3 regions of the Mixta hanseatica genome follow, and region 2 is predicted to be linked to each of the others. Evidence: predicted binding sites of a transcription regulator. Region 2 holds the regulator's gene; each other region holds the start of a gene.

Region 1 (8,140 bases), 400 kb from region 2:
CATAGCCGAGCCAGACGGCTCGGCATTTATTCTCAGGCCCCGACGATGCCGCCATCTTCGCGGGTGATCATAATCACCGACGAACGTGGTCGCGGGCTGTTATGCGGGAAGTGAGAGTCGCCCTCTTCGCCCGGATGCTGTACGTTAACAAACAGCGTACGGTAATCCGGCGTAAAGGTGATGCCCGTTAGCTCGCACGATTTCGGCCCCACCATAAAGCGGCGGATTTCGCCGCTGTTGGGATCGCCGACCAGCATCTGATTATTGCCCTGCCCCTGATAATCGCCTTCATTGCTGTATTTCCCATCGGTCAGGATCCACAAACGTCCGGCGCTATCAAAGCCCAGCCCGTCCGGGCTGTTAAAGGTATTGTCAGCGGTGATATTCGGCGTACCGCGCTGCACGCCTTGTGGATGCGCGATTGGGTTTCCGCACAGCACGAAAATATCCCAGCTAAACTGCTGCGCCGTGGCATCGCCCTGCTCATCCCAGCGAATGATCTGGCCGTAGATATTATCAGGACGCGGGTTGGCCGCATCCACCGGCATCTTCTCATTGCCGCGCTTGTTGTTGTTGGTCAGCGTACAGTAGGCGCGACCATCGTGCGGGTTGACGGCTATCCACTCTGGGCGATCCATGCGCGTCGCTTTAACCACATCCGCCGCCGCGCGGGCATTGATTAAAATATCCGCCTGATGCTGGAAACCCTTTTCCGCCGTCAGTCCATTTTCACCGTGGACCAGCGCCAGCCAGCGGCCCGTTCCCTTTAACGGCGTACCGCTTTTATCACCTTCGAACACCGCGACATAGAGCGTGCCCTCATCCAGCAGCGCTTTGTTCGCGGCAGGATTAGCGTGATCGACTTTGCCCGTCGAGACATATTTATAGATATATTCTCCCCGTTCATCGTCACCCATATAAACCACCAGCTCGCCGCTTTTTGCCACCGTCACCGCGGCGTTTTCATGTTTAAAGCGGCCCAGCGCGGTACGCTTTACCGGCATCGAATGTGGATCGAGCGGATCGATTTCCACAATCCAACCATGGCGGTTAAATTCATTGGGATTTTTCGCTACGTCAAAACGCTCATCAAAATCAGACCAGTTGCGCTCAGGCTCGCTGGCGTTCAGGGTGTAGCGCTTCTGCTGGGGCGTTGGGCTGAAGTCGGCGGCTTTGGTGCCGAAATAGGTATCAAAATTCTCTTCGCAGGTAAGATAGGTTCCCCAGGGCGTTTTGCCGTTCGCGCAGTTGCCAAAGGTGCCCAGCACCGTTTTCCCTTGCGGATCGGCTGCGGTTTGCAACGCTGCATGGCCTGCCGCCGGGCCGGAAAAATGCATCGGGGTATTGGCGGTGATGCGGCGGTTATAGCGTGACGGGCGCACCACGCGCCAGCGATTGTCTTCGCTACGCGCGACCTCCACGATCGATACGCCATGCCCGGCCTGCGATTTTTTTACATCTTCCAGGCTGATGGCTTTACTGCCGCCGTGCGGGAAAAGATACTGCTCATTCACATACTCATTATTGATGGCCATTACGCCGCGGTTCTCATCCAGCGCGAAAAAGCTCATGCCATCATTATTATCGCCAAACTGTTTTTCCTGATCGGCGGCGCTGTTGTTGCCCTGAGGATCAAACGCCGGCGCGCCATCAACCAACGGCTCGCCCCACGAGATAAGCACTTCGGCCCGGTAGCCCGGCGCGATAGCGATGTCATCAGCGGTAGAGGCAGGTATAGCCGTGAATCCCAGCAGCGGACTACCTTTTGGCGCCGTCTGCATATTAGCCAAAGCGGAAAAGCTGACGCCGCCGCCAAGAAAGCCCGCCAGCCCTAATGCACCAGTTCCGGCCAGCAGTTTACGACGCGCCGGGCTTGGCAGTGAGTCCATATTTAATTCAAGGATTTTGTCGCTCATATAGCATTGCTTCCCGTTATGGTTTCCCAGAGTGAAAGCAATGCTAGAGGGCAAAAATGACAGCCATGTTACAGCTGGCGGATAAGCGCGCTTTTAACGGACGTTATCAGCGACGCTCAAGAATTTCAAAGCAGTAGCTGTGGGAGTTCTTCTCATCGGCATCATGGAATTCGCTGAATACCGACTGCCATTCATCCGGCTCGTAGTCCGGGAAATGCGTATCACCTTCTACTTCCGCATCAATGTGCGTCAGGTAGATACGATCGGCGCGATCCAGCATCTGCTCATAAATACGGCCGCCGCCGATCACCATGATCTCTTCAACCTCGCCCGCCGCCGCTAAAGCCTCTTCCAGCGAGGTTACCCAAGTCACGCCATCGATATTTTTCCCTGGCTGACTGCTGACCACAATATTGTGACGTCCTGGCAGCGGGCGGCCAATCGATTCCCAGGTCAGGCGGCCCATAATTACTGGCTTATTCAATGTATTACGCTTAAACCACGCTAAGTCCGCAGGCAGATCCCACGGCATAGCGTTTTCCATCCCAATAACGCGATCGGCTGCTAAAGCCGCTATCAGGCTTATCATCATAGATTACTCAACAGGGTGTAAAATTGGCGCCATCATACGTAAAGGCGAAACTTTCGTCGATAGCCTGATTACTGGATTTACGTAAAGGTTTTTAAACCGTACCTGTTGGTTGCCAGAGCGACAGCGTCAAAGAGCTTTCACGCGCTGGCAATCATGCAGCGGCTCAAAAAGAAGAAAGCCTCGTCCACTATCCGCTAGCGAAAAAACCGTGCCGACCAGCCGCTTTTTATCACCGCTCGTAACGATAATTTCATTCACCTATTAATGACCCACCCAGCAATTTTTGTGCGGCATAGCCAGCAGCGACATATCTTCACTTGAATATTTCCTGAAATATCGATAATTTCAGGAAAGGTTAATTAATCATTCTCGCGTCTTCGTTGATTACCAGAATAAGCGTCAATTCCGGGGTTATTATTCACTTTTAAAAAAACAGGATAATACTTTGCCAGAAAAAATGATGTTCTAACACTAAAATAACAAACCGACTGGTATTATCTGGCCGGAGGCAGGCCGCTATATGAAACAATAGCAACGCGCAACATACTACGTGCCGCTTTACCTATACCAGTTCGATGATCAATAGAAACATAGCGGGCACAGGGAGCTGTATCAGGCCAATATGGGCAGGCAATATTTTTTCTTTAATAGTGGCATCTGCTGCTGGCTGCTGGCGCTGGCGGCCAGCTTTTTTTCGTTAACCTGGGCTGGGGTCTGCGGATCGCTGGCTGTCGGGTCATTTTTACTTTATGCCTTACAATGGAAAATCCTAACTATGTTTAAAAAACAAAATAAATCAGCAGAAATAACAGCAAAAAAAGAGGCTATTCTCTCAACGGCAATACTGGATAAAACCGCGCCTCATGAAGAACAGACCAGTAATACGGTAATTGCCCGTGATGTCTGCTTTGAAGGTAATCTCAAAGCAGTGGGCCAAATTTATATTTATGGCGAGGTGCAGGGAAATACTATTGCCAGCGACGGCGTAGTAAAGGTTATGCGCAGCGGGCTGGTTAACGGTAATATCACCTGCCAGGAACTTATTATTAACGGCACCGTTAAAGGTGAATGCAAAGCAGAATCGATAGATATCGGCGAGCATGCCAATATTAACGGCGCGCTCAACTACGTTACGCTATCGGTGAAAAAGGGCGCGGTGTTTGTCGGAAATGCCGAAACCACCAGGCTGCCTGAGCACGCCGTTAACGTGATTGGCATTGCTCCCGCGCCTGCCGTTTCCGGTAAGGCGTTGCCCAACCCACCGGAAAAAAGCAAAACCAGTCACGCCTGAACAGCTATGCGGCAGAGCGATTAGCGTAAAAAAACCTGAGCGCCAGTAATGACGTTCAGGTTTTAATCAGTTAATGGCGCTACGCCGAATAGCGGTTATCAGAAATCGTAACGCAGGCGTACCAGGTTCATATCACCCAGATCGTCGCTGCTGGAGGTGAAAACGTGTTCGTAATCGATACGGAAGCCGTACTCGAGCTGTAACGTCACGCCGACACCGTTGTCGATGCGCTGGTAATCGCGGCCACTGGTATATTCCAGACGATCGCCCATAACATAAGGCTGCACCGATTTCACCGCATAACGCTGCACCGGAATGGTGTAGCCGACAAAATATTCCACACCCCACGCTTCATTGGCGAAGTAGTTATCGACGCTGCGTTTCTTGCTTGGCGAGAAGTTCTGGTACCAGCCGCCGCCCAGCGCCAGCGTCCAGTTGTCCGGCTTCCAGCTCAGCGAGGTGCCGACGATATTCTGATCGTAGCCTTTGCTATCGCCGTTGCCCGGATTACGCATTTCAGCACGTGTGTAGTTCCATGCGGTGCCCCAGGTCAGATCCGGCGTCAAATGATAGTCCACGCCCAGCGAGCCGCCGCCCTGACGCTTGTAGCGCAGGCCGTTGCCCGGCAGGAACTCGGTATCTTCCAGCAGCCAGGAGGCATAAAGATCGGCGTCGCCGAAGCGGTTTTTATACTTCAGCTGTTTACGCGCGCGGTAGGTGCCGTCGTAATCGCCGTTGATGCCGATATTTGACGCCTGAGCCAGCATATCGTAATCCCAGATATCCGTTTTGGCGCCGACGACGTCATAGTAAACGCTGTTCTGCTGACCAAAGGTCAGCTGGCCCCAGCGCTGGCTTTTAAAACCGGTGTAAAGCTGGCGGCGCGAAGTATCGCGTGCGCCTTCGGCGTAGTGGTTATCCCAGTTGAACAGCGCCGGAATATTCACGCCCAGCTCATAATAGCCCAGCCAGCTGACATCTTCAGTCAGATAATATTCCGCACCGAAGCGGAAGCGCGTGCCGCCGTCAAAGCCGTTGCGCTTATAAGAGCTGCGATCGCTGTCGCCGGTGATATTGTTGAACTGCGGACGGATGCTGCCGCCCACCGCAAATTTCAGACGGCTTAACGCATCGTCCGGTTGCGCATCTTGTTTAATCAGCGTAATTTCCGCCTGGCTGGCGAAAGGCAGCGCAGCGAGCAGGCCGACGCCACAATAATATGCAATAACGCGCTTAGAAAAATTCATTCTTTATCCTTAAACATCCTGACAGACCCGGCGCGATAAGGTCCGTTACCCTCTCGCCAGTCAAAGTCCGCGTCCTTTACGGCACATAAATCGCGCCCATAAAAAAACGGCTCCCGGGAGAGCCGTTATCGGTTAAACCAGCAACTTATTTAGCATTAATTTGTGCGTGCATTTCCTGAACGGAAATCACTTTCTCCGTCGGGTCGGCGTTCAGCGCCATCGCGGTCGCGAAGCCGCCGTTCAGCGTGGTGTCGTAATGCACTTTATATTGCAGCGCGCTGCGACGAATAACGCGCGAATCTTCAATTGCCTGGCGTCCAGCCGTGGTATTGACGATATAGCTATATTCACCGTTTTTCAGGCGGTCCTGAATATGCGGACGCCCTTCATGCACTTTGTTCACCAGGCGCGGGTTAATGCCCGCTTCACCCAACACCACTGCGGTGCCGTGCGTCGCGTCCAGTTCGAAGCCGAACTTCAGCAGCTTGGCCGCCAGGTCGACGATGCGTTTTTTATCGCCTTCGCGCACCGAAAGCAGCGCACGTCCCTGCTTTTTCATGTTGGACTGCGCGCCCAGCATCGCCTTAGAGAACGCCTCGGCAAAGGTGCGGCCAACGCCCATCACTTCACCCGTTGAACGCATTTCCGGACCAAGGATCGGGTCTACGCCAGGGAACTTGTTAAACGGCAGCACCACTTCCTTCACAGAGTAGTAAGGCGGGATAACTTCTTCCGTTACGCCCTGCTCTGTCAGCGTTTTACCTGCCATGACGCGCGCGGCGACTTTCGCCAGCGGCACGCCGGTCGCTTTGGAAACGAAAGGCACGGTACGTGCGGCACGCGGGTTAACCTCAATCAGGTACACTTCGTTATCTTTCACCGCAAACTGTACGTTCATCAGGCCGCGTACGCAAAGTTCAAACGCCAGCTTTTCAACTTGCTGACGCATCACATCCTGAATACCCTTGTTCAGCGTATAGGCGGGCAGTGAACAGGCGGAGTCGCCAGAGTGCACCCCGGCCTGCTCAATATGTTCCATAATGCCGCCGATCAGCACGCGCTCACCGTCGCAAATCGCGTCCACGTCCACTTCCACCGCATCATCGAGGAAGCGGTCAAGCAGCACTGGCGCATCGTTGGATACCGAGACCGCGGTCTGGAAGTAGCGTTTCAGATCCTGCTCGTCATAAACGATTTCCATCGCCCGTCCGCCCAGCACATAGGAAGGACGCACTACCAGCGGATAACCGATCTCTACCGCTTTCTGTACCGCCTGCTCCAGCGCGGTCACCGTGGCGTTCGCCGGCTGCTTCAGGCCCAGGCGATCGACCGCCTGCTGGAAACGCTCGCGGTCTTCCGCCCGGTCGATAGCATCCGGGCTGGTGCCGATAACCGGTACGCCTGCGGCTTCCAGCGCACGCGCCAGCTTCAGCGGCGTCTGACCGCCATACTGCACGATAACGCCCTTCGGCTGTTCAAGACGCACGATTTCCAGCACATCTTCCAGCGTGACCGGCTCGAAGTAGAGGCGATCGGAGGTGTCGTAGTCGGTTGAAACGGTTTCCGGGTTGCAGTTGACCATGATGGTTTCATAACCATCTTCACGCAGCGCCAGCGCAGCATGAACGCAGCAGTAATCAAACTCGATGCCCTGGCCGATACGGTTTGGTCCACCGCCCAACACCATGATCTTCTCACGGTCCTGGTTCGGATTCGCCTCGCACTCCTCTTCATAAGTAGAGTACATATAGGCGGTATCGGTGGCAAACTCAGCGGCGCAGGTATCAACGCGCTTATAAACCGGATGCAGGTTGTATTGCTGGCGCAGCTTACGCACTTCCGCTTCGCTTACGCCAGCCAGATCCGCCAGGCGTGCATCGGCAAAGCCTTTGCGTTTAAGCGTTCGCAGGAAATCGGCATTCAGGCCGTTAATGCCTTCATGGGCCACCTGCTCTTCCAGACGCACCAGCTCTTCAATCTGTACCAGGAACCAGCGGTCAATATTGGTCAGGTTAAATACGCCGTCTACCGACAGGCCAGCGCGGAATGCATCGGCCACATACCAGATACGCTCGGCGCCTGCATCTTTTAGCTCGCGACGAATACGCGTTAGCGCATCGGCATCGTCCAAATGCACTTTCGGATCGAAGCCATTCACGCCCACTTCCAGTCCGCGCAGCGCCTTCTGCATAGACTCCTGTAACGTGCGGCCAATCGCCATCACTTCGCCGACCGATTTCATCTGCGTCGTCAGACGATCGTTGGCGCCGGCAAATTTTTCAAAGTTAAAGCGCGGGATCTTGGTCACGACGTAGTCGATTGAAGGCTCGAACGAGGCTGGCGTACGGCCGCCGGTAATGTCGTTCATCAGCTCATCCAGCGTGTAGCCTACCGCCAGCTTCGCCGCGACTTTAGCGATCGGGAAGCCGGTCGCTTTCGACGCCAGCGCCGAAGAGCGCGATACGCGCGGGTTCATTTCAATAATGATCAGACGGCCGTTTTTGGGGTTTACCGCAAACTGCACGTTAGAGCCGCCGGTTTCCACGCCGATTTCACGCAGCACCGCCATCGAGGCGTTACGCATGATTTGATACTCTTTATCGGTCAGCGTTTGCGCTGGCGCGACGGTGATCGAGTCGCCGGTATGGATGCCCATTGGGTCGAAGTTTTCGATAGAGCAGACGATGATGCAGTTGTCATTCTTATCGCGCACCACCTCCATCTCATACTCTTTCCAGCCAATCAGCGATTCATCAATCAGCAGCTCTTTGGTTGGTGAAAGATCCAGCCCGCGCTCGCAAATCTCTTCGAACTCTTCGCGGTTATAGGCGATACCGCCGCCGCTGCCGCCCATGGTAAAGGAAGGACGGATAATGCAGGGGAAACCGACATCCGCCGCAACCTGCAGCGCTTCTTCCATATTGTGCGCAATGCCGGAGCGTGCCGTTTCCAGGCCGATTTTCTTCATCGCCTTATCGAAACGTTGGCGGTCTTCCGCTTTATCAATCGCATCGGCCGTGGCACCAATCATGGTAACGCCGAACTCTTCCAGTACGCCCTGACGCTCCAGCTCCAGCGCGCAATTCAGCGCTGT
Region 2 (8,140 bases):
GAAAGCGCGCCAGGCCTCGCCTTTCACCTCAAATTCCACTTCAGCGAGGCATTCGGCGGTATCGCGGCTGATCAGTTCATTCTGCGATTGGGAAATTTTCCCCAGGCGCGAGGTTTCGTGATAGAGCGCCAGGCAAATGGCATCAAGCAGAGTCGTTTTACCGGCGCCGGTTGGGCCGGTAATGGCAAACAGCCCGCTGCTGGCAAAGGGTTCGCGCGTGAAATCAATCTTCCATTCGCCCTTTAGCGAGTTAATGTTTTTAAAACGTAGCGACAAAATCTTCATGGCTGGCTCTCCTCGCCCTGATAAAGCGCATCCAGCGTGCCGCTAAAGAGCTGGCGCACGCGGGTGCATCGCGCCTCGTCCGTCTCCTCTTCCTGCTCCAGTCGCCGTTCAAAGACTTCTTCTACTTTCAGCTCGCTCAGCGTTTCGTTTTGCAGGCGGGCAAGCGCACGTTCGCGCTGCTCACGGCTGCGGCGCATCAGTAGCACCTCCACCGGCAACCCTTCGGTTAGCGCCTGGATATGCTGCTGCATGTTATGCAGATATTCCTGCGTGGTAATTTCGATATCCAGCCACACCGGACGCGGCGGAGCAGCATCGGCAAAAACTTTCAGCTGCTGTTCGATCTCCGCCAGCGTGCCCTTGATGGTCTGCATCGGCTGAAAACCCGGCACCGGCAGCGGTTCAACGCCGGCCAGCTTGCCGTCGGCAAAACTGACCAGAAACACGCTTTTCTGGCTGCCCAGCTCATCAAAGCTGAGCGGCAACGGCGAGCCGCTATAGCGGATATGTTCGCTGTTGGCGATGCGCTGCGCCCGATGAATATGGCCGAGCGCGATATAGTCGGCGGCGGGAAAGGCCTGCGCCGGAAAGGCATCCAGCGTGCCGATATAGATATCGCGCACCGCTTCGCTCTTGCTGACGCCGACGGTAGTCAGATGGCCAGTGGCGATCACCGGCAGCGGCTTCTCTGCCCGTTGGCTCAGCGCGCGGGCGTGTTGGTAGCTGCGCTGATAGTGCTGCGTGATGGCGTTCAGCAGGCTGATCTGCTTTTGCTCGCCGGACTGCCCCGCCTGGCTGCGCATAATATCGCGCGGACGCAGGAACGGGATGGCGCACAGCACCGCCCCCGGCTCGCCCTGACGGGTCATCAGCGTTAGCACCTGCTCTTCAGGATCGCCGCTGGCGGCGGCAATCACCCGGGTATTCAAACAGGCCAGCAGCTCGCGTGATTCGTTAAGCGTGGCGACGGAGTCGTGGTTGCCGCCCAGCACAATCAGCTGACAGCCGGTGCGATGCAGATCCACCACGAAGCGGTTATAGAGTTCGCGCGCATAGCTGGGCGGCGAGCCGGTATCAAAGATATCGCCCGCCACAATCACCGCATCCACCTGATGCGCTTCAACCTGCTCAATCAGCCAGTTAAAAAAAGCCTGATGCTCGGCGGCACGGCTGCGGGTATAGAAAAACTGACCGAGATGCCAGTCTGAAGTGTGAATAATGCGCATAGAACTCCCAGCTAATAGCAGAACGCCGGAGGCGATTATAACCAGAGCCAGGCCGCAGAAGGGAACTGGATTTCAGAAGCGGCGCGTTGGTTGCCAAAAATGCTTTCTGACAGCTTCACAAAAGCGTTATTAAAGCGCCACGGGGGCCGTGCATTTTTCATAAATCTGTCATAAAACTGACGCATAATGACGCCGCAAATCCCCGTGACAGAGAGTCACATTCGCAGGAGCAATAATGGCTAAGCGCATTCTGGTTGTCGAAGATGAAGCCCCCATCAGGGAAATGTTGTGTTTCGTGCTGGAGCAAAATGATTATCAGCCGATAGAGGCGGATGATTATGACAGCGCCGTCAACCTGCTAATCGAACCCTGGCCCGATCTGATCCTGCTTGACTGGATGTTGCCCGGCGGCAGCGGCATTCAGTTTATTAAACATCTCAAGCGTGAAGCGATGACGCGCGACATTCCAGTGATGATGCTGACGGCGCGCGGCGAAGAAGAAGATCGGGTGCGCGGCCTGGAAGTGGGCGCCGATGACTACATCACCAAACCGTTCTCGCCTAAAGAGCTGGTGGCGCGCATTAAAGCAGTGATGCGCCGCATCTCGCCGATGGCGGTGGAGGATGTGATCGAAATTCAGGGTCTGAGCCTGGATCCCTCTTCCCATCGCGTGATGTCAGATACCACGCCGCTGGAGATGGGGCCGACGGAATATAAACTGCTGCACTTTTTTATGACGCACCCGGAGCGCGTTTACAGCCGCGAACAGCTGCTGAACAACGTTTGGGGCACCAATGTTTACGTTGAGGATCGCACGGTGGATGTGCATATTCGGCGGCTGCGTAAAGCGCTGGAGCTGACCGGCCACGATCGCATGGTGCAAACCGTACGTGGAACGGGTTATCGTTTCTCCGCTCGTTACTGATCGGAGTCTGCCCCGTGCTGGAACGCCTCTCCTGGAAGAGATTATTACTGGAACTGGTGCTGGTCTGCCTGCCTGCGCTGCTGGCCGGGCTGCTTATCGGCTATCTGCCGTGGTTCCTGCTGTGCGCCGTGCTGCTGTTGCTGGGCTGGCATTTCTGGAATTTGCTGCGTCTGTCGCACTGGCTGTGGACCGACCGCACCATGACGCCGCCTGGCGGACAGTGGAGCTGGGAGCCGCTATTTTACGGGCTTTACCAGATGCAGCTGCGCAACCGTCGTCGCCGTCGTGAACTGGGGAACCTGATTAAACGGTTTCGCAGCGGGGCGGAATCCCTTCCTGACGCGGTGGTGCTGACCACCGACGAGGGCACCATTTTCTGGTGCAACGGCCTGGCACAGCAGCATCTTGGCCTGCGCTGGCCGGAAGATAACGGCCAGAACATCCTTAATCTGCTGCGCTATCCTGAATTTTCTCGCTATCTGCGTCAGCAGGATTTTGTTCGTCCACTGACGCTGGTGATGAATAATCAGCTGCATATGGAATTCCGCGTGATGCCTTACAGCGAAGGGCAGTGGCTGCTGGTAGCGCGCGACGTGACGCAGATGCATCAGCTGGAAGGCGCGCGGCGCAACTTCTTCGCTAATGTCAGCCATGAGCTGCGTACGCCGCTCACGGTGCTGCAGGGCTATCTGGAGATGATGAGCGATGCGGTGCTGGAGGGAAAATCACGCGAAAAGGCGCTGCAAACCATGCAGGAGCAAACGCGCCGAATGGATGGACTGGTGAAGCAGCTGCTGACGCTGTCGCGTATTGAGGCCGCGCCCGCGATCGATCTGGCGGAGAAAGTGGATGTGCCGATGATGCTGCGGCTGCTGCAGCGCGAGGCGGAAACGCTGAGTAACGGACGCCATCAGATTACCTTTCATACCGATGCGCAGCTAAAAGTGTTCGGCAACGAAGAGCAGCTACGCAGCGCCATCTCTAACCTGGTGTACAACGCGGTGAACCATACGCCGGAAGGCACCCATATCGAGGTGAGCTGGCAGTTTTGCAAACAGGGCGCACTGTTTGCGGTGAAAGATAACGGGCCGGGCATTGCCCAGGAACATCTACCGCGCCTGACCGAGCGTTTTTATCGGGTGGATAAGGCGCGATCGCGCGCGACCGGTGGCAGCGGGCTGGGGCTGGCGATAGTTAAACATGCGCTGAGTCATCACGGGGCGCGTCTGGCGGTCGTCAGTCAGCCGCATAAAGAGACCTGCTTTAGCTTTATCCTGCCGACAAGGTTGATTGTCAGTCAGCATCTGCCGGACAATGCGGCGCGTAAAATCTGACGGATGCAAAGTATGAAAATCATCATGGTGCTGCTGCTGCTGTTTTCCGGCGCGTTGCAGGCAAAGCCTGCGCTGCTGGCCGGAAATCTCAGCAGCGTTGGCTCTGATACGCTGGGAAACTTAATGGCGCTGTGGGGCGAAAGCTTTAATCTGCAGCACCCAGGCGTCAATGTGCAGGTGCAGGCCGCCGGCTCCTCCACTGCGCCTACCGCGCTGGCCGCAGGCGCAGCGCAGCTGGGGGCCATGAGCCGCCCGATGCAGCCTTCGGAGCGTCAGCTGTTTCAACAGCGCTATGGCTATGCGCCGCTGGCGGTGCCGGTGGCGCTGGATGCGCTGGTGGTAGTGGTGAATCAGGACAACCCGCTTAGCCAGCTTAACGCGCAGCAGCTGGACGCCATTTTTTCCGTTACGCGGCGCTGCGGCGCGGCGCATTCGCCGCAAACCTGGGGCGATTTAGGCTTAACGCAGCGTAGCTGGCGCGAGCGATCGCTACAGCGGCTGGGCCGTAATTCTGCATCCGGCACCTGGGGGTTCTTTAAACAACAGGCGCTGTGCAGCGGCGATTTTCGTCGTGATGTCGGCGAGTATCCCGGCTCGACGGCGGTGGTGCAGGCGGTTGCCAGCAATCTTAACGCCATTGGCTACGCCAGCTTTGGTTTCCATATCAGCGGTGTGAAAACGCTGGCGCTGGCGAAAGAGGGCGAAGCCGTGGTGCCCAACGCCGCAACCATCCGCAGCGGACGCTATCCCTATGCGCGCCCGCTCTATATCTATATCAACAAACCGCCGGGTAAGCCGCCAGAACCGCTAACCGCAGCCTTTTTACGCCATGTGCTCTCTCCACAGGGACAGGCGCTGGTTACCCAGGCGGGCTATCTGCCGCTTTCCGATGAGCAAATGAGCCAGGCGAAGGCGCTGCTGGGATTATGACCGCGCCCGCTGCAACATGAATATTTTTCATGTGTTATGAATTTTCCTCCCTTGCCGTTGAGCAAAAGTCATGAGACGCTGATTTCAGACATTTAGACATCCAGAAGTCTTAAAAATAAAATTCTGAAACTATTTCATCGGTAAATCAGCGGGGCGGGATCGCCTCGTGACAGGAGTTGAACATAATGCAAAGAACAACCGCCCCTTTCCGTGCTGACGTCGTCGGCAGCTTTTTACGTCCGGCTGCGATTAAGCGCGCCCGTGAGCAATTTGCCGCCGGGGAAATTGATGCCGCAGCGCTGCGTCGCGTGGAAGATGAAGAGATTCGTCATGTCGTGGAGCAGCAGCGCGCCAGCGGCCTGCAGGTCGTAACCGACGGCGAATTTCGTCGCGCCTGGTGGCACTTCGATTTCTTTGATGGTCTGCAGGGCGTGGAACGCTACGAGGCGGAGCAGGGTATTCAGTTCAACGGCATTCAAACCAAGGCGCGCGGCGTACGCGTCACCGGCAAGCTGGGCTTCGGCGATCATCCGATGCTGGAAGATTTCCGCTTCCTGAACAGCATCAGCGGCGATGCCGTGGCGAAAATGACTATCCCCAGCCCCAGCGTGCTGCATTTCCGCGGCGGTCGTAAAATGATTGATGCCGAGGTTTACCCAGACCTGGCGGACTATTTCGATGATCTGGCGCTGACTTATCGCGATGCCATCAAGGCGTTTTATGATGCAGGCTGTCGCTATCTGCAGCTTGATGACACCGTCTGGGCCTATCTCTGCTCGGAAGATCAGAAGCGTCAAATTCGTGAGCGCGGCGACGATCCGGAAGAGCTGGCACACACTTATGCTCGCGTGCTGAACAAAGCGCTGGAAGGCAAGCCGGCCGATCTGACCGTCGGGCTGCATGTCTGTCGCGGCAACTTCCGCTCTACCTGGATTTCTGAAGGCGGCTATGAGCCGGTAGCGGAAATTCTGTTTGGCGGCGTGAATATTGACGCCTTCTTCCTGGAGTATGATAACGAGCGCTCCGGCGGCTTCGAACCGCTGCGCTTTATTAAGCCGGGCAATCAGCAGGTGGTGCTGGGTCTGATTACCACTAAAGAAGGCCAGCTGGAAGACCAGGAAAGCGTGAAAGCCCGTATCAAGGAAGCGACGCAATATATCGATATCAACCAGATTTGCCTCAGCCCGCAGTGCGGCTTTGCCTCGACCGAAGAAGGCAACAATCTCACCGAGCAGCAGCAGTGGGATAAACTGCGTCTGGTGGTGGATATTGCGAAAAACGTCTGGTAATTGACGTAAATATAAGCAAACAGGCGCGTAAAAACGCGCCTGTCATCGTTTTATGCCGCCGGCAATGAAGAAAATAGGGCGCGCTGATTAAAAAAAAGTCACATCATGTAATGTGCTTCCGCCATAGTTTGAAGTGATTCTCTGGTCTGGAGCTTATATACGTTATATCACTCTGCTTTTTCGATCCCGTATTGCCTTTCTCCGCTATAAACGTTTTACTTATGCCGCTTACCGCGGTTTTCCTCTGTGAAAAGAAAAAAATCAGCTCATATCACTGCGTTTGCGGTCGTAAACATGCATTATTCAAACCATTGCCTGTACCGACAGCATGTTAGCGTAGAGAGGGTGCAGTAAGCATTCACACAACATCCACCGCAACATCAGTAGCAGGCAATTCAGCTTTATGACACATCGTTTAACGTCGAAAGACATCATTGCGCTGGGCTTTATGACTTTTGCCCTGTTTGTTGGCGCAGGCAACATCATCTTCCCTCCCATGGTTGGCTTACAGTCAGGCGAACATGTCTGGATAGCAGCGCTTGGGTTCCTGGTTACCGCCGTAGGTTTACCGGTGATCACCGTTATTGCGTTGGCGCGCGTTGGCGGTGGCATCGATGCGCTAAGCTCGCCGATTGGCAAAGCGGCCGGCATCCTGTTGGCGACCGTCTGTTACCTGGCCGTTGGGCCGCTGTTCGCCACGCCGCGCACCGCGACCGTTTCCTTTGAAATCGGTATTGCTCCGCTGACTGGCGACGGCGCGATGCCGCTACTGATCTATAGCCTGATCTATTTTGCGCTGGTGATCGCGATTTCCCTGTATCCGGGCAAACTGCTGGATACCGTCGGCCATATCCTGGCGCCGCTGAAAATCGTTGCGCTGTTTATTCTGGGCGTGGCGGCCCTGCTGTGGCCCGCCGGCGGTCATATTCCGGCCACCGAGGCCTATCAGAACGCTGCGTTCTCCAGCGGTTTCGTTAACGGCTATCTCACCATGGATACGCTGGGCGCGCTGGTATTCGGCATCGTTATCGTTAATGCCGCGCGTTCTCGCGGGGTAGAGGATGCGCGCCTGCTGACGCGTTATACCATTCTGGCCGGGCTGATTGCCGGCGTGGGCCTGACGCTGGTTTATCTGAGCCTGTTTAAACTGGGTTCCGGCAGCGGCGCGCTGGCCGATCAGAATGCCAACGGCGCAGCGATTCTGCACGCCTATGTGCAGCACACCTTCGGCGGGATGGGCAGCTTCTTCCTGGCCGCGCTGATTTTCATCGCCTGTATGGTCACGGCGGTGGGTTTGACCTGCGCCTGCGCCGAGTTTTTTGCGCAATATTTGCCGTTTTCTTATAAAACGCTGGTATTCATCCTTGGTCTGTTCTCAATGGTGGTCTCTAACCTTGGCCTGAGCCATCTGATTCAGATCTCAATTCCGGTGCTGACCGCTATCTATCCGCCGTGTATCGTGCTGGTTGTGCTGAGCTTCACCCTGAACTGGTGGAATAAAAGTACGCGGATTGTCGCACCAACCATGCTTGTTAGCCTGGTATTTGGTATCATCGACGCGATTAAAACCACCGGCTTTAAAGATATGCTGCCCGCCTTCAGCCAGCACCTGCCGCTGGCCGAGCAGGGGCTTGCCTGGCTGCCGCCATCGCTGGTTATCCTGATTGTGACGGCATTAGCCGACCGCGTGATGGGGCAAGAGCGAGTCAGGGCGCATCATTAAACCTGATACAATTCGGTCTTAACCACGGGCATGCCCGTGGTTTTTCATTTCCACAGGTAAGATGTCATTATGCAAGAAACCAATAAGCTCAAACGGGGATTGAGCACGCGCCATATCCGTTTTATGGCGCTGGGATCGGCGATTGGGACCGGGCTGTTTTACGGCTCTGCCGATGCGATAAAAATGGCTGGACCAAGCGTGCTGCTGGCCTATGTGATTGGCGGCGCCGTCGCCTACATTATCATGCGCGCGCTGGGCGAAATGTCCGTCAATAATCCGCAATCCAGTTCTTTCTCGCGCTACGCGCAGGATTACCTCGGCCCGATGGCGGGCTATATCACCGGCTGGACCTACTGCTTTGAAATCCTGATTGTCGCCATTGCCGACGTCACTGCGTTTGGTATCTATATGGGCGTCTGGTTCCCGGA
Region 3 (8,140 bases), 260 kb from region 2:
CAGCGCGCCGCTGCCTGCGCTGCATCAGTTGACGCAGCAGGCGGGCGGCTGGCTGCTGGTGGATGATGCACACGGCATCGGCGTGCAGGGCGACCAGGGGCGCGGCAGCTGCTGGCAGCAGGGCGTGCGGCCGGAACTGCTGATCGTCACCTTTGGCAAAGCGTTTGGCATCAGCGGCGCGGCGCTGCTGTGCGACAGCGATACCGCCAATTATCTGCTGCAGTTCGCCCGTCATCTGATCTACAGCACGGCGATGCCGCCGGCGCAGGCAGAAGCGCTGCGCGCCGCCCTGCGTGCGGTACAGCAGGGCGACGAACTGCGTGAACGGCTGGCCGCCAACGTTGCCCGCTTCCGCCGCGGTGCGGCGCAGCTTCCCTGCACACTGTTGCCATCCTCCACCGCCATCCAGCCGCTGCTGGTGGGCGACGACAGCCAGGCGCTAATGCTCGCCAGCCGTCTGCGTCAGCGCGGCTGCTGGGTGACGGCGATTCGTCCGCCCACGGTGCCGCCGGGCACCGCGCGGCTGCGCATTACCTTAACCGCACGCCACACGGCGGAAGAGATCGATCGGCTGCTGGAGGCGCTGTATGACACACAAAGTGAATAAGCAGGCGGTGGCGCAGGCGTTTGGCCGTGCGGCAGGCGGTTATGACCGCTTTGCCGAGCTGCAACGCTATAGCGGCGAGCAGTTAATGGCGCAGCAGCCGTCCCTGCCCAGCGCCACCGTGCTGGATGCCGGCTGCGGCACCGGCTGGTTCAGCCGACGCTTTCGCGAGCAGGGGCATCAGGTGATTGCCCTCGATCTTTCGCCGGGGATGCTGGCGCAGGCACGGCGCGATGAGACGGCGCATCACTATCTACTGGGCGATATTGAAGCGCTGCCGCTGCGCGCCCACAGCGTGGATGTCAGCTGGAGCAACCTGGCGATGCAATGGTGCGATGACCTGGCGCAGGGGCTGCGTGAGCTGTGTCGGGTGACGCGTCCCGGCGGCCGGATACTGTTTTCTACTCTTGCCGACCAGTCGCTGCATGAGGTGCGCAGCGCGTGGCAGGCGCTGGATGATTACCAGCACGTGAATACCTTTCTTTCCGAGGCGGCGATCCGGCAGGCTGGCGACGGCCTGGCGCTGCAGCTGATCAGCGAAACGGTAGAGCAGCGCTTTCCCGACGTGCGTAGCGCGCTGCAATCGCTAAAAGGCATCGGCGCTACCCATATTCATCACGGGCGCGCCAGCGGGCTACTGACGCGTCAGCGCCTGCAACAGCTGGCGCAGCACTGGCCGCAGGACGAACGCGGTTATCGCCTCTCTTATCAACTGGTTATTGGAGTAATTGATTGTGAGTAACTGCTGGTTCCTGACCGGGACCGATACTGAAGTGGGCAAAACCGTTGCCAGCAGCGCGCTGTTGCAGGCGGCTAACCGCGCGGGCTTGCGCACCGCAGGTTATAAGCCGGTAGCCTCCGGCAGTGAAATGACCTCTGAAGGCATTCGCAACGGCGATGCGCTGGCGCTGCAGCGTAACAGCAGCGTGCCGTTGAGCTATGAGGAAGTGAACCCGCTGGTATTTATCGAGCCAACCTCGCCGCACATCGTCAGCGCCGATACCGGTCAGCCAATTGAATTCGCCCGGCTTTCTGCTGGCCTGCAGGCGCTGCGGGAAAAGGCGGAGTGGGTGCTGGTCGAGGGCGCGGGCGGCTGGTATACGCCGTTGTCAGAGCAGCAAACCTATGCCGACTGGGTACGTCAGGAGCAGCTGCCGGTGATTCTGGTGGTGGGCATTAAACTGGGTTGTATTAACCACGCGTTACTCAGCGCAGAGGCGATCCGCAACGCCGGACTGCCGCTGGCGGGCTGGATCGCTAACGATATTCAGCCGCCGGGCAGACGCCATCAGGAATATATGGCTACCCTGCAACAACGCCTGCCGGCGCCGCTGCTGGGCGAAATTCCGTTCCTCGAACAGATTGAGGGCGTGGCGCTGGGCGACTATCTGCGCCTGCCCGGCTGACGGGCATTTTCAGCTTACCGCCAGCCATTTATCCACTATGTTTTCATCCAGCTGTGCAACGTGGCCCTGCGCCACGTTGCGTCCCCTATGCAGCAGCAGAAAGTAGTCCGCCACGCGCCGGATAACGGAAACGCGCTGCTCCAGCAGCAGGATGGTCAGGCCAAATTCATGGTTCAGCCGATGCAGCAAATTACCGGTTTCCTCCTCCAGCCATGGCGACATTCCTTCGGTCGGCTCATCCAAAATCAGCAGTTGAGGCTGCAGCGCCAGCGCCCGGGCCAGCGCCAGGTTCTGCTGCTGTTCTGGCGGCAGATCGCCGCTGCGCTGATGACGTTGCTGCCATAGCGTAGGGAAAAGATCATATACCAGCGGCGGGATAGCGCAGTGGCGATCCTGCTGTCCGGCCAGCAGGGCGATCAGCAGATTTTCTTCAACGCTAAGTTGGGAGAAAATCTGCCTTCCCTGCGGCACATAGCCGATACCCAACCGCGCGCGCGTTGCCGCCGGCTGCATCAGTAAATTTTCCGGCGGCGATCCCGCCTGCTGCCATATCATGCTGCCGCTGTTAATCGGCAGGTGACCCATAATACAGTTTACCAGGGTGGTTTTTCCCATCCCGGGCTGGCCGATAATACCGGTGCAGGTGCCGGGCGGCAGGTCAAGATCCACATCCCACAGGATATGATTTTTACCGTAGAACTGATTGACCGAACGTAAACGCAGCATCTGATATTCTCCTTCCGTACAGTTCAAATCATTCTGCCCGCCTGCGGTTAAGCCGGGCAGGTAACAGACGTCGGCGAGGTGATATCACCGCCTTTTCGCCCTGCGGCTGAGCGGTCAGCCGTCAGGGGAGGTCCATTCTTTCTTGCAATCCGCAGGCCAAATGTATGGGGAACCGCTGAAAGACGGCTGCTGCGCAGAGGACATTAGCGGGAATGGTCAGAAATCCTTAATAATTTAAGGGGGTAATAAACCAGCTGCACGTTGACGGTGCCGATGAGGTCACGCTTATGGTGCAAAAGACCCATCATATGGCAGAAAAATTAATTAATAACGGCTTGACGTTTACTGTGGGAAAAGGCTGATAACGCCGAATAGCAGGCGCTTAACAGGAAAATTCAGCGGCAGGTCAGGCGCAAAAAGTCGAAAAAAAAATATTTCATCTCTGTTACGCCCCCGGGGGGAATTTTATTCACCCCCGATGTTGCGGGGCCTGTAAACAGTTATCCACTATTCCTGTGGATAACCATGTGCATTACCGAGTGAAAACAACGTGCAGGCCAGAGCGGGCGCGGCTTTTTCCTGAACTGGCGCGAAACTGGGCTTTATTTATATTTTATTTAACTTCAACAAGTTAATTAAAATCAAGCCTGCGATTGCGCGCGCTTTTTTCCGCCGTCGCTTTTACGCTGCGCCTATTGACAAATGTTAAATAGCTCGCCTGCTTGGGGATAACCTTGTGTCTCTTAATATTATCCCCATGTAATGATAAGTCTTAAAATTGTCGCTTTGCCTTTTCCAGGGGTATCGGGCAAAATGACTGATTATATATCCAGTGTCACGCGCTGGAAAAATCATCGAAGCGGAGTAAAATTATCCTCCTGTCCGTGCAATTCTTCAGCAGAGATCATTTCTAATGAGTAAAGCCTTTAAACTTAACTCCGCCTTTCAGCCTTCCGGCGACCAGCCAGAGGCGATACGTCGTCTGAAAGAGGGGCTTGAGGACGGTCTGGCACACCAGACGCTGCTGGGGGTGACCGGCTCCGGGAAAACCTTCACTGTTGCCAACGTGATTGCCGATCTTAACCGGCCGACGATGGTGCTGGCGCCCAACAAAACGCTGGCGGCGCAGCTGTATGGCGAGATGAAAGAGTTCTTTCCCGATAATGCCGTCGAGTATTTTGTCTCTTACTACGACTACTATCAGCCTGAGGCCTATGTGCCCAGCTCTGACACCTTTATCGAAAAAGACGCCTCGGTGAACGAACATATCGAGCAAATGCGTCTTTCCGCCACCAAAGCGCTGCTGGAGCGGCGCGACGTTATCGTGGTGGCCTCGGTATCGGCCATCTATGGCCTGGGCGATCCCGACCTCTATCTGAAAATGATGCTGCACCTGTCGCGCGGCATGATCATCGACCAGCGCAGCATTTTGCGCCGTCTGGCAGAACTGCAGTACAGCCGTAACGATCAGGCATTTCAGCGCGGTACCTTCCGGGTGCGCGGGGAAGTGATCGATATTTTCCCGGCGGAATCGGAAGACCTGGCGCTGCGCGTCGAACTGTTTGATGAAGAGGTTGAGCGGCTGTCGCTGTTCGATCCGCTGACCGGGCAGATTGATTCCGTCGTGCCGCGTTTTACCATCTATCCGAAAACGCACTACGTGACGCCGCGCGAGCGCATTGTGCAGGCGATGGAAGAGATTAAGCTTGAGCTGGCCGACCGGCGTAAAAACCTGCTGGCGAACAACAAGCTGCTGGAAGAGCAGCGCCTGACGCAGCGTACCCAGTTCGATCTGGAGATGATGAACGAGTTGGGCTACTGCTCCGGCATCGAAAACTATTCACGCTATCTCTCCGGACGCGGACCGGGCGAGCCGCCGCCGACCCTGTTTGACTATTTGCCGGCGGATGGCCTGCTGGTGGTGGATGAATCCCACGTCACCATCCCGCAGATCGGCGGCATGTACCGCGGCGACCGGGCGCGTAAAGAGACGCTGGTGGAGTATGGTTTCCGCTTGCCGTCGGCACTGGATAACCGCCCGATGAAATTTGAAGAGTTCGAGGCGCTGGCGCCGCAGACCATCTACGTTTCAGCGACGCCGGGCAACTACGAGCTGGAAAAATCGGCTGGCGAAGTGATCGACCAGGTGGTGCGGCCTACCGGCCTGCTCGACCCGATTATTGAAGTGCGTCCGGTGGCGACCCAGGTGGACGATCTGCTGTCGGAAATCCGCAAACGCGTCGAGATCAACGAGCGCGTGCTGGTGACCACGCTGACCAAGCGTATGGCGGAAGATCTGACCGAATATCTGGAAGAGCATGGCGAAAAGGTACGCTATCTGCACTCCGATATCGATACCGTCGAGCGTATGGAGATTATCCGCGATCTGCGTCTGGGCGAGTTTAATGTGCTGGTCGGCATCAACCTGCTGCGTGAGGGGCTCGATATGCCGGAAGTGTCGCTGGTAGCGATCCTGGATGCGGATAAAGAGGGCTTCCTGCGTTCTGAGCGCTCGCTGATCCAGACCATCGGACGCGCGGCGCGTAACGTGAACGGCAAGGCGATTCTTTACGGCGATCGCATTACCCCGTCAATGGCGAAAGCGATCGGTGAAACCGAGCGCCGCCGTGAGAAACAGATCGAATACAACACCGAACACGGCATCGTGCCGCAGGGCCTGAATAAGAAGATCACCGATATTCTGGAACTGGGCAAAAGCGCGACCAAAGGCAAAACGCGCGGCAAGAGCAGTAGCCGCGGCGCCGCCGAGGCCGAAGCCGATTATCTGGCGCTTACGCCGCAGGCCTTGCAGAAGAAGATCCATCAGTTGGAAACCCAGATGCAACAGCATGCGCAAAACCTGGAGTTCGAAGAGGCCGCCAACGTGCGCGATCAGCTACATCAGCTGCGCGAACTGTTTATCGCCGCTTCGTAAATATCGACTATCGAAAAAAGCCGCAGCCTGAAAAGGCGCGGCTTTTTTTATGGGCGCAGGCGCGAGCTAGAAAGAAAAGATAAAACGCCTCAGCCAAGCGCCTGTATCGCCTGCTCCAGCGCCAGACGCAGCAGCTGGCGATCGTGACGGTAGGGGATATCTGCCGCTTCCAGCGGTTGTTGCACAATCAACCGATCTGTTACACCCTGCACATCTGTCCGTGGGCCGACCACCACCGCATCAATAACCTTTTTGCCAATGTATTTTTCCATTATCGCCAGCTTATCTTCCAGCCGCAGACTGGCAGCGGCGGGGCTGAGCTCGCGCCCCAGATTGCCGATAAAAATCAGCGGGGCAGGCGTGCGGCGCAGCGCCTGCGCCATTTCATTCATCAGCAGCAGCGGCATCAGGCTGGTAAAAAAACTGCCGGGACCGATGAGGATGAGATCGGCTTCGGCAATCGCTTCCAGCGCTTCACGCGTGGGCGCCACGTTGGGATGCAGCATCAAATCCTGCGGCATCGCCGCCAGGGTATCGATCGCCGTTTCGCCATACACCATATGGCCTTCGCTATCAGTCGCCATTAAATCGACCGGCTGCTCCGACATTGGGATTAGCAGGGCGTCCACCTTCAGCATATTGCGGATCAGGTTAATCGCCTCCAGCGGCCGCACACTAAGATGATCGAGCGCTTTCAACATCAGGTTGCCGAGGTTATGCCCGGCCAGCTCGCCATTGCCGGTAAAGCGATACTCAAACATCGCCGAGGCTACGCCCGGCTCAGTAATCAGCTGGTTCAGGCAGTTACGCGTATCGCCCCAGGCAATGCCGCCCTCCGATTGACGGATGCGGCCGGTCGAGCCGCCGTTATCGGTGGTGGTCACGATGCCGGTCAGACGTGAACCCAGCGAAGCAAGGGCCGACATCACGCGTCCCAGTCCGTGCCCGCCGCCCAGGGCGACCACCCGATCCAGATCCGCAAGGGTACGATTACGCATAATTCTCCTGACAATAAGTGACGGTAACCTTAACCGTCGGGTCGGCACAGGATAATCGTTTCTCAGGACGTTTAATACTCTCCGGCCGCAGCGGGAAGAGGTTGATTTAGCGATCAGTGCGCAGAAATGCCTTATCGCAATCATCGTCCGGGCTTCGCTTGCTAACAATTAAAAGCATTGTGCAAGAAAATGTGGCGATCGTGCGGCTAAAAGCGATAAATGCTCGGTATATAAGAGGTTATATAACGAAATTGAACGTGGCATACCCGGATAAATGGCGTTACTATTTGCAGATTCCTGTTTAACAGGCAAAACCACACTCAAGCCTTTGCGCCTACGTCGACAGATAGGGGGCACTGGCCGCAGCCGCGAGCTGCCAGGGTGCAGAAAGAAATGACTGCATCTCCCATTTTGGAAAGGTGTTCTGGTGACCCAATTTATTGATTCCTATGCCCGCAAGTTCTATTACTTGCGTTTGTCGATCACTGATGTGTGCAACTTTCGCTGCACCTACTGCCTGCCTGATGGCTATAAGCCGCAGGGCGCGACAAACAAAAGTTTCCTTTCGCTTGATGAGATCCGGCGCGTTACGCGCGCATTTGCCGATGCCGGCACGGAAAAAGTGCGTCTGACCGGCGGCGAACCGAGCCTGCGCCGCGATTTTGTCGATATTATCGCTGCCGTACGTGAAAATCCGGGTATTCGTCAGCTGGCGGTCACTACCAACGGTTACCGTATGGAACGCGATGTCGCCCGCTGGCGCGAGGCTGGCCTGACCTCCATCAACGTTAGCGTTGACAGCCTTGATGCGCGTCAATTTCATGCCATCACCGGTCAGGATAAATTCCACCAGGTGATGCGCGGTATCGATGCCGCCTTTGAGGCCGGCTTCAGCAAGGTGAAGGTCAATAGCGTGCTGATGCGCGATATTAATCATCACAGCCTGCAAACCTTCCTCGACTGGATTCGCCACCGCCCGATTCAGCTACGCTTTATTGAGCTGATGGAAACCGGCGAGGGCAGCGATCTGTTTCGACGTCATCATATTTCCGGCGAAGTAATCCGCGATCAGCTGATTATGCAGGGCTGGCAGCGTCAGGTCCGGGCACGCAGCGACGGTCCGGCGCAGGTGTTTAGCCATCCTGACTACCAGGGCGAAATCGGCCTGATCATGCCTTACGAGCGCGATTTTTGTGCCAGCTGCAATCGCCTGCGCGTCTCGGCCATCGGCAATCTGCATCTTTGCCTGTTTGGCGACGGCGGCGTGCCGCTGCGCGATCTGCTGGCTTCCGATGCGCAGCAGCCTGAGCTGCAGGCGCGCATCGCCGCCAGCCTCGGGCGTAAAAAGCAGACGCACTTCCTGCATCAGGGCAACACCGGCATTACGCAAAATCTTTCATTTATCGGCGGCTAAACGCGGAGTAAAGCATGGGCAAAGCCACAATGGAATTTCAGGCGCTACGGATTGCGG

Evidence for each region. The regulator PhoB, encoded in region 2, activates phosphate uptake and scavenging genes when phosphate is short. The targets are predictions, from matches to a motif close to CTGTCATAAAACTGNCNNAT.
Region 1: K6958_RS03780 (PhoX family protein) is a predicted target of PhoB. The motif match lies at 1,971-1,990, and genes of this name have one in related genera.
Region 3: uvrB (excinuclease ABC subunit UvrB) is a predicted target of PhoB. The motif match lies at 3,504-3,523, and genes of this name have one in related genera.

The regions. Positions count from the first base shown of each region.
Region 1 covers NZ_CP082904.1:794,320-802,459, reverse strand. Annotated here, with positions in the region: gene apaH (bis(5'-nucleosyl)-tetraphosphatase (symmetrical) ApaH) at 1-5, shown strand, start outside; gene K6958_RS03780 (PhoX family protein) at 33-1,916, opposite strand; gene folA (type 3 dihydrofolate reductase) at 2,023-2,505, opposite strand; gene K6958_RS03770 (bactofilin family protein) at 3,284-3,799, shown strand; gene K6958_RS03765 (porin) at 3,898-5,046, opposite strand; gene carB (carbamoyl-phosphate synthase large subunit) at 5,192-8,140, opposite strand, start outside.
Region 2 covers NZ_CP082904.1:1,195,807-1,203,946, forward strand. Annotated here, with positions in the region: gene K6958_RS05710 (AAA family ATPase) at 1-285, opposite strand, end outside; gene sbcD (exonuclease subunit SbcD) at 282-1,511, opposite strand; gene phoB (phosphate response regulator transcription factor PhoB) at 1,747-2,436, shown strand; gene phoR (phosphate regulon sensor histidine kinase PhoR) at 2,451-3,770, shown strand; gene K6958_RS05730 (PstS family phosphate ABC transporter substrate-binding protein) at 3,783-4,700, shown strand; gene K6958_RS05735 (cobalamin-independent methionine synthase II family protein) at 4,886-5,989, shown strand; gene brnQ (branched-chain amino acid transporter carrier protein BrnQ) at 6,393-7,712, shown strand; gene proY (proline-specific permease ProY) at 7,782-8,140, shown strand, end outside.
Region 3 covers NZ_CP082904.1:1,452,661-1,460,800, forward strand. Annotated here, with positions in the region: gene bioF (8-amino-7-oxononanoate synthase) at 1-607, shown strand, start outside; gene bioC (malonyl-ACP O-methyltransferase BioC) at 588-1,346, shown strand; gene bioD (dethiobiotin synthase) at 1,339-2,010, shown strand; gene K6958_RS07090 (ATP-binding cassette domain-containing protein) at 2,020-2,736, opposite strand; gene uvrB (excinuclease ABC subunit UvrB) at 3,650-5,671, shown strand; gene K6958_RS07100 (gluconeogenesis factor YvcK family protein) at 5,761-6,669, opposite strand; molybdenum cofactor riboswitch at 6,975-7,107, shown strand; gene moaA (GTP 3',8-cyclase MoaA) at 7,097-8,083, shown strand; gene moaB (molybdenum cofactor biosynthesis protein B) at 8,098-8,140, shown strand, end outside.